2 linked regions of the Nitrobacter winogradskyi Nb-255 genome follow. The protein of the gene in region 1 binds, or shares a complex with, the protein of each later gene. Links are inferred from orthologs where the notes say so. Each region holds a gene or a part of one and is shown in the gene's direction. Other genes may lie near its edges. The genes, in order: coxB and NWI_RS03995.

Region 1 (3,315 bases):
GCGCGAGCGCCGGATCGCGGCGCTGAAATCGCCGGCCGCGTTGGCTGGCTGGGCGGTGCTCCTGGCGGCGTTCGTTTCACCACTCTGCGCGCTTGCCTCCGCGCTTTTTTCCGCGCGGGTCTTTCATCACGTGCTTCTGGTCGCCCTGGCCGCCCCGTTGTTCGCCCTGGCCTTTCCGCCACGAGCCACCTTGCGGCGGGTGCCTGTCTCCGGGCTGGTTCTCATCCACGCGATCTGCATGTGGGTGTGGCACACGCCCGGGCCTTACGCGTTCGCGCTCGATTCCACCGCGGCGTACTGGATGATGGAGGCAAGTCTCTTTCTGTCGGCCTTTCTGCTCTGGCAGGCTGTGCTTGACAGGCGAAATCATGCCGGTGCCGCGCTGGCCGCGCTTCTGGCCACCGTCATCCAGATGGGGATGCTCGGCGCGCTGCTGACCTTCGCGGCCCGGCCCCTGTTCGATCATCACATGACGACCACCCTGCCCTACGGATTGACGCCTCTCGACGACCAGCAGCTCGCCGGCCTCCTGATGTGGATTCCGGCTTCGATGTCCTATCTCGCCGCCGCGGCGCTGCTGGCTGCGCGCATGCTGGAAACGCACCCGCATCCCACTCAAAGCACGCGCCCGACATGACGATCATCTGGTTGAAGTTCATCCATGTCGGCGCGATCAGCCTCTGGTGCGCGGGCTTGATCGGCCTCCCGGCGCTTTACGGACAGCGCGTGCGCCTGAGGGATAAAGCGGCGCTGTTCACTCTGCAGGGTTCGGTGCGGTTCAGCTATCTGGCGCTCATCTCTCCTGCCGCCTTCATCGCCGTGGGAAGCGGTATCGCGCTGGTCTTCGTCGCGGAAACCTTCATGCCATGGTTCTCGCTGAAGCTCGCCGTCGTCGGCATGCTGGTCGGACTCCATCTGTTGACGGGGCTCATCATCGTCCGCCTCTTCGATGACGGTGAAGACTATCCCGTCTGGCGCTTCGTCGCGGTCGCCGGCGCATCGCTTCTCGCGACGCTGGCAATCCTCCTTCTGGTGCTGGCAAAGCCATCGTTTCCGCTGGACGCTCTGCCTGACGCCATCTCGCGGCCGGGCGCGCTGAGGGAGCTTTTCGCTCCCCTCCTCCGGTGGACTGGCCTGGAGGCGGGCCTGTGACGGTCGCCGCCCGCCTGCGTCGAAGGCCGCTTGCGGGTCTCGCCAGTTTGACGATCCTGTCCGGTTGCACGGGGCCGCTTTCAGCGCTCGACCCTGCCGGACCGGCAGCCGCTTCCACCGCAACGCTATGGTGGATCATGTTCTCGGGGGCCGCCGTCCTGTCGCTTCTGATGGCGGCCCTGATCGCGCTGGCGTTCCTCAAACCGGGCATCGCCTCGATGTGGTCGTCGAGAAGCTGGATCATCTATGGCGGCCTCGTCATGCCTGGCGCGGTGCTGTCGGCCCTGCTGATCGCGGCGCTCGTGCTGGGCGAGCGCATGATCGTGCACCCACTGGAGCAACCTCCACTGAAGGTCGCGGCGCAGGCGCGCCAATGGACCTGGAGCTTCGCCTACCCGGACAGCCGGCGAGCCACGCTATCCGTGAACGTTCTGCATATCCCCGCGGGCGAGCCGGTCGACGTGATCGTCACCACGAAGGACGTAATCCACTCGTTCTGGGTGCCCCGGCTCGGCGGCAAGATAGACGCCATCCCCGGCCACCGGAACGTTGTCCGGCTCCAGGCGGATCGCCCGGGCGTTTATGGCGGTGTCTGCGCCGAGTTCTGCGGCGCAGGCCATTCCGCCATGCGGTTCACGGTTCTGGCCCATGAGCCCGAGGAGTTCGCCACGATCATGGCGGGCGCGATTGAAGAGGCCAGGCGATGAGCGGGCGGGTGGCGACGCCGCTGCGGCTCCACAGGCAGCTCAACGAAATCTGGGCCAGCGGACGCGGTGTGAAACGGCTCGCGGCGGTCAACCACAGCGTCATCGGCACGCGCTTCATGATCACCGCCTTCATCTTCTTCGGCATCGGCGGCCTGCTGGCGATGCTGATCCGCGCCCAACTCGCCACCTCCCGCTCCGCCTTCATCGGACCCGATCTCTACAATCAGCTCTTCACGATGCACGGCACCATCATGATGTTTCTGTTCGCGATCCCGATGTTCGAGGGCATGGCGATCTACCTGCTGCCGAAGCTTCTCGGCACACGCGATCTCGCCTTTCCGCGGCTGGGGGCGTTCGGCTACTGGTGCTACCTGTTCGGCGGCGCGATCCTGATCGCGGCGATGCTCGCGGGCGCGGCGCCCGACTCCGGCTGGTTCATGTATACGCCACTTTCGTCCAGCGCCTTCACCCCCGGCATCAATGCCGACGTCTGGCTGCTCGGCATCACTTTCGTCGAAATCTCCGCCGTGACCGCCGCCGTCGAACTGGTGGTGTCCATCCTGAAGATCCGCGCGCCGGGCATGTCGCTCAGCCGCATGCCCATCTTCGGCTGGTATGTGCTGGTGACCGCCGGAATGATGGTCCTCGGATTCCCGCCGCTGATCCTCGGCTCCGTCCTGCTGGAACTGGAGCGCGCATTCGATCTTCCTTTCTTCGACACCGCGCGCGGCGGCGACGCGCTGCTGTGGCAGCATCTGTTCTGGCTGTTCGGCCACCCGGAGGTCTACATCATCTTTCTTCCGGCGGCCGGCGCGATCTCGACCATCCTGCCGGTCTTCGCGCGACGCAAGCTGATAGGATACCGGGCTGTGGTCGTCGCCCTCGTCGCGCTGGCCTTCCTGTCCTTCGGGTTGTGGGTCCATCACATGTTCGCCGTGGGCATCCCGCATATGGCGCTCGCCTTCTTTTCAGCGGCCAGCGCCGCCGTCACCGTTCCGACGGCGGTGCAGATTTTCGCATGGATCGCGACGCTCGCGCATGGACGGCCGCGTTTCGATATTCCGATGCTGTGGATCTTCGGATTCCTGTTCGTCTTCATTCTCGGCGGTCTGACCGGCGTCATGCTCGCCATGGTGCCGTTCAACTGGCAGGCCCACGACACCCAATTCGTGACCGCGCATCTGCATTACGTACTGGTCGGCGGCTTCATTTTTCCGCTGGTCGCGGCGCTCTACTACTGGCTGCCCCACATCTGCGGCCGGATTCCCGCGTTCAGGCTTTCCATGCCCGCATTCTGGCTGGTCTTCATCGGGTTCAATGTGACCTTCTTCATGATGCACCTGACGGGCCTGCGCGGCATGCCGCGGCGTGTCGACACCTATCCCGTGGAGGCAGGCTGGGACTGGCTCAACCTCACATCGTCGATCGGCGGCTTCATCCTGACGATGGGTTTCGC
Region 2 (3,225 bases), 1.7 Mb from region 1 along the record:
GGTCGTGACTTGCATGATCTTTGGCGGCCTGCTCGTCCGAGGCTGGATAGTGATGCCCGTCGTTCCGCACCTGTTCCAGGAAAGCCGCCTGGCCGGCCAGGCCATCGATGCCATCCTCAAGGGAGATTCGAAGCCGCTCTACGTCGCAGGCGGAGATTCGACCGATTTCAACATGCTGGTTTACGTGCGGGGACCGATAAGCACGATCGCGTTGGATGAACTGGCTGAACTGAACGTCCCGGCCATCGCGGTTCTGCGTCCCGAACATCAGCGTGCCGTGCTTCAAACCAGGCCCGAACTGCACTTGATCGAAAAGGATAGCATCGTCTCGGGCAAGACTCATTACAACATCATCAAGATCATCCCTCCGGGGTGAAACGGGCAGATTTCGAGCGATGTCAGGCCCGGGTCCGAGCGATTGCGGCGGCGCTGCCCGCGATTTCAATTGACCCCGCAACCCTACCCGGTACTCTTGCACGACTGGCGTATGCGCCGTCTGATTTGTCGCCGATCGCGCTGCGGCCCTCCCCGTTCGAAGACCAATTGATATGCTCGGTAAGCTGACGATCGACGCCCTGCCTTTTTACAGCGGCATCGCCATGGCAGGAGCGCTGACCGTCGTATGCGGCGGGCTGGGCGTGGCCGTGCTCATCACATGGCTCGGTCGATGGCGCTATTTGTGGTCCGAATGGCTCTTGAGCCTCGACCACAAGAAGATCGGCATCATGTACGTGATCCTGGCGCTGATCATGTTGGTGCGCGGCGTCGTCGACGCTCTGATGATACGCACCCAGCAGGCCTTTGCATTCGAACCGCACGGCTATCTGCCACCGGACCATTTCGATCAGATCTTCACGTCTCATGCCACCATCATGATGTTCTTCGTGGCGATGCCGTTCGTGCTCGGTCTGTTCAGCATCATCATTCCGCAGCAGATCGGTGCGCGCCAGGTCGCATTTCCGTTCATGAACGCGGCGGGCCTGTGGCTGACCGTGTCGGGCGCGGCACTGGTGATGATATCGCTTGTCGTCGGCCGCTTCTCGGCCGCCTACTGGACCGCCTACCCGCCTCAATCGGGAATTCAGTTCAGCCCGGACGTCGGCGTCGATTACTGGATCTGGGCGGTCCTGCTCAGCAGCATCGGCGCCATACTGGCGGGAATCAGTTTTCTCGTCACGATCGTCAAGCGGCGCGCGCCCGGCATGAAGTTGATGGCGATGCCGCTGTTTACCTGGACGGCGCTTTGCACCAGCATCCTGATCATCACTGCCTATCCTGCCTTGATCGTTGCCGCGACGCTGCTTGGTCTCGACCGTCATCTCGGCATGCAGTTTTTTGCGGGCAGTAACGGCGTCGCGAACTATGTCAGCCTGTTCTGGATCTGGGGGCATCCGCACGTCTACATCCTGATCTTGCCGGCTTGCGGCATCTATTCGGAAGTCGTGGCGACATTCTCGGGACGGCGGTTGTTCGGCTATGCGGCTCTCGTCTACTCCATGATCGCGATCACCGTGCTGTCACTGGTCGTCTGGCTGCACCATTTTCTGACCATCGGCTCGGCTGCCGACGTGAGCGCCTTCTTTGGCCGTGCAGCTCCGCTCATCGCCGTGCCGACCATCGTGACAATCGTTTGCTGGTCGCTCACGATCTATCGTGGCGAGGTGCGATTCTCGGTCCCGATGCTGTTCACGCTCGGGTATATCGTCACGTTCCTCATAGGCGGCATTACGGGCTTCTTGTTCGCGGTGGTGCCGGCCGGCATCCACGACACAACTTTCCGGGTGGCGCATTTCCACAATTTGCTGATCCCCGGCGCGCTGTTCGGCTATTTCGCGGGCTATCAGTATTGGTTTCCGAAGGCATTCGGTTTTCGACTGGAGGAAAAATGGGGTCGACGTGCCTTCTGGTGCTGGCTCGTCGGCTTCGGTCTGGCCTTCATGCCGCTGTACATCCTCGGCCTCATGGGCATGCCGCAGCGCCTCAATCGCAGTGATGTCGCCGAGTGGCAGCCCTATCTCATCGCCGCGCAGGCCGGCGTCCTCCTCATCGTATGCGGCGTCGCTTTTCTGGCCATCCAGATCGCCGTCAGCATCCGCGACCGCAAAGCGCTTGCGGCCTCAAGCAACGATCCATGGAATGGCCGGACACTCGAATGGGCGACGGCCTCCCCGCCGGCGGCCTATAACTTCGCCGCCGTGCCGCCGGTGCAGGGCATCGATCCGTGGTGGACCATGAAGCAGGCGGGAACAGCGGATCAAGGACCCGCACGCTTCCATGACATCATCATGCCCGGCAAGAGCAGCGCCGGCGTCATGCTGGGTGCGATGTCCTTCGTATTCGCCTTTGCAATGATCTGGCACATCTGGTGGCTGGCGGCTGTCGGCGGGTTAGGCATGTTCGCCGCGGTGCTCTCGCAGACGTTTCATGATCATGCCGGCCAGCGCCTCCCCGCAAGCGACGTCGAAGCGATCGAAAGCCGCCGCCTCATCTCGCCAGCGCTTGGCCGCGAGGCGCCGACGTGACAGATGCCCTCATCACCGCCGATCATGGCGATGAAGCCGATGCTGAAACAGCCCGGCGCGCAATCGAGGAGAAAGCCTACGGTTTCCGGCTCTGCCTGGTAAGCGATGCGATCATCTTCGCGCTGCTGTTCGCCATTTTCATCGCGATGACGCGAGATGCCGCGGACGTATCGACCGAACGCCCTCTGCTCCGGCTGCCCCGCATCTTCCCCGAAACCATGTTGCTGCTGGCCAGCAGCGCAACCCTCGGCTTCGCCAGCATCGCGGCGGCAGCCAGGCAACGTTGGCGCGCGATCATCTGGCTGGGGCTGACCTTCGTGCTCGGGCTTGGCTTTGTCGTCACGGAAATTTTGGAGCTTTATGGCATGGCCGCCGCCCATGCCGGCCCGTGGCAAAGCGGCTTTCTTTCCGCTTTCTTCACGCTGATCGGCGCCCACGGGGCTCACGTCAGCCTCGGCCTCATCTGGATCGCGTTGCTGGGAGGCGAACTCGCATGGCGCGGGCCCGCCCTGGATCACGATGGTTTTGGATCGAATCGATCCAAAACCATGAGCGTAATCGATTCTAGTATTTTGGAGCGGGATGCGGGCGGAAAACCGCTACACACTCATCCCGCTCCAGGCGCGGTCTCGCGCCTGCACCGGCTAAGCCTGTTCTGGCATTTCCTCGTGATCGTCTGGATAAGCATCTTCGCGTTAGTTTA

The links.
Region 2: the proteins of coxB (region 1) and NWI_RS03995 are in contact, whole or in part, in a solved structure (PDB 7CUB), measured with the Escherichia coli proteins. The link is inferred for Nitrobacter winogradskyi Nb-255 from one-to-one orthologs.

Annotation. Positions count from the first base shown.
Region 1 is NC_007406.1:2,529,401-2,532,715, forward strand. The notes cover bases 5-3,003. They hold coxB (cytochrome c oxidase subunit II), read left to right. Parts: upstream 5-1,148; coding sequence 1,149-1,859; downstream 1,860-3,003. Other genes in these bases: NWI_RS12040 (cytochrome c oxidase assembly protein), read left to right, coding at 5-637; NWI_RS12045 (CopD family protein), read left to right, coding at 634-1,152; ctaD (cytochrome c oxidase subunit I), read left to right, coding at 1,856-3,003. Outside these bases: more of NWI_RS12040, read left to right, coding at 1-4; more of ctaD, read left to right, coding at 3,004-3,315. UniProt on the Escherichia coli protein: Cytochrome bo(3) ubiquinol terminal oxidase is the component of the aerobic respiratory chain of E.coli that predominates when cells are grown at high aeration.
Region 2 is NC_007406.1:853,127-856,351, reverse strand. The notes cover bases 127-3,035. They hold NWI_RS03995 (cbb3-type cytochrome c oxidase subunit I), read left to right. Parts: upstream 127-548; coding sequence 549-2,522; downstream 2,523-3,035. Other genes in these bases: NWI_RS03990 (cytochrome c oxidase subunit 3), read left to right, coding at 2,519-3,035; NWI_RS04000 (ArnT family glycosyltransferase), read left to right, coding at 127-376. In the rest of the region: more of NWI_RS04000, read left to right, coding at 1-126; more of NWI_RS03990, read left to right, coding at 3,036-3,225. UniProt on the Escherichia coli protein: Cytochrome bo(3) ubiquinol oxidase is the terminal enzyme in the aerobic respiratory chain of E.coli that predominates when cells are grown at high aeration.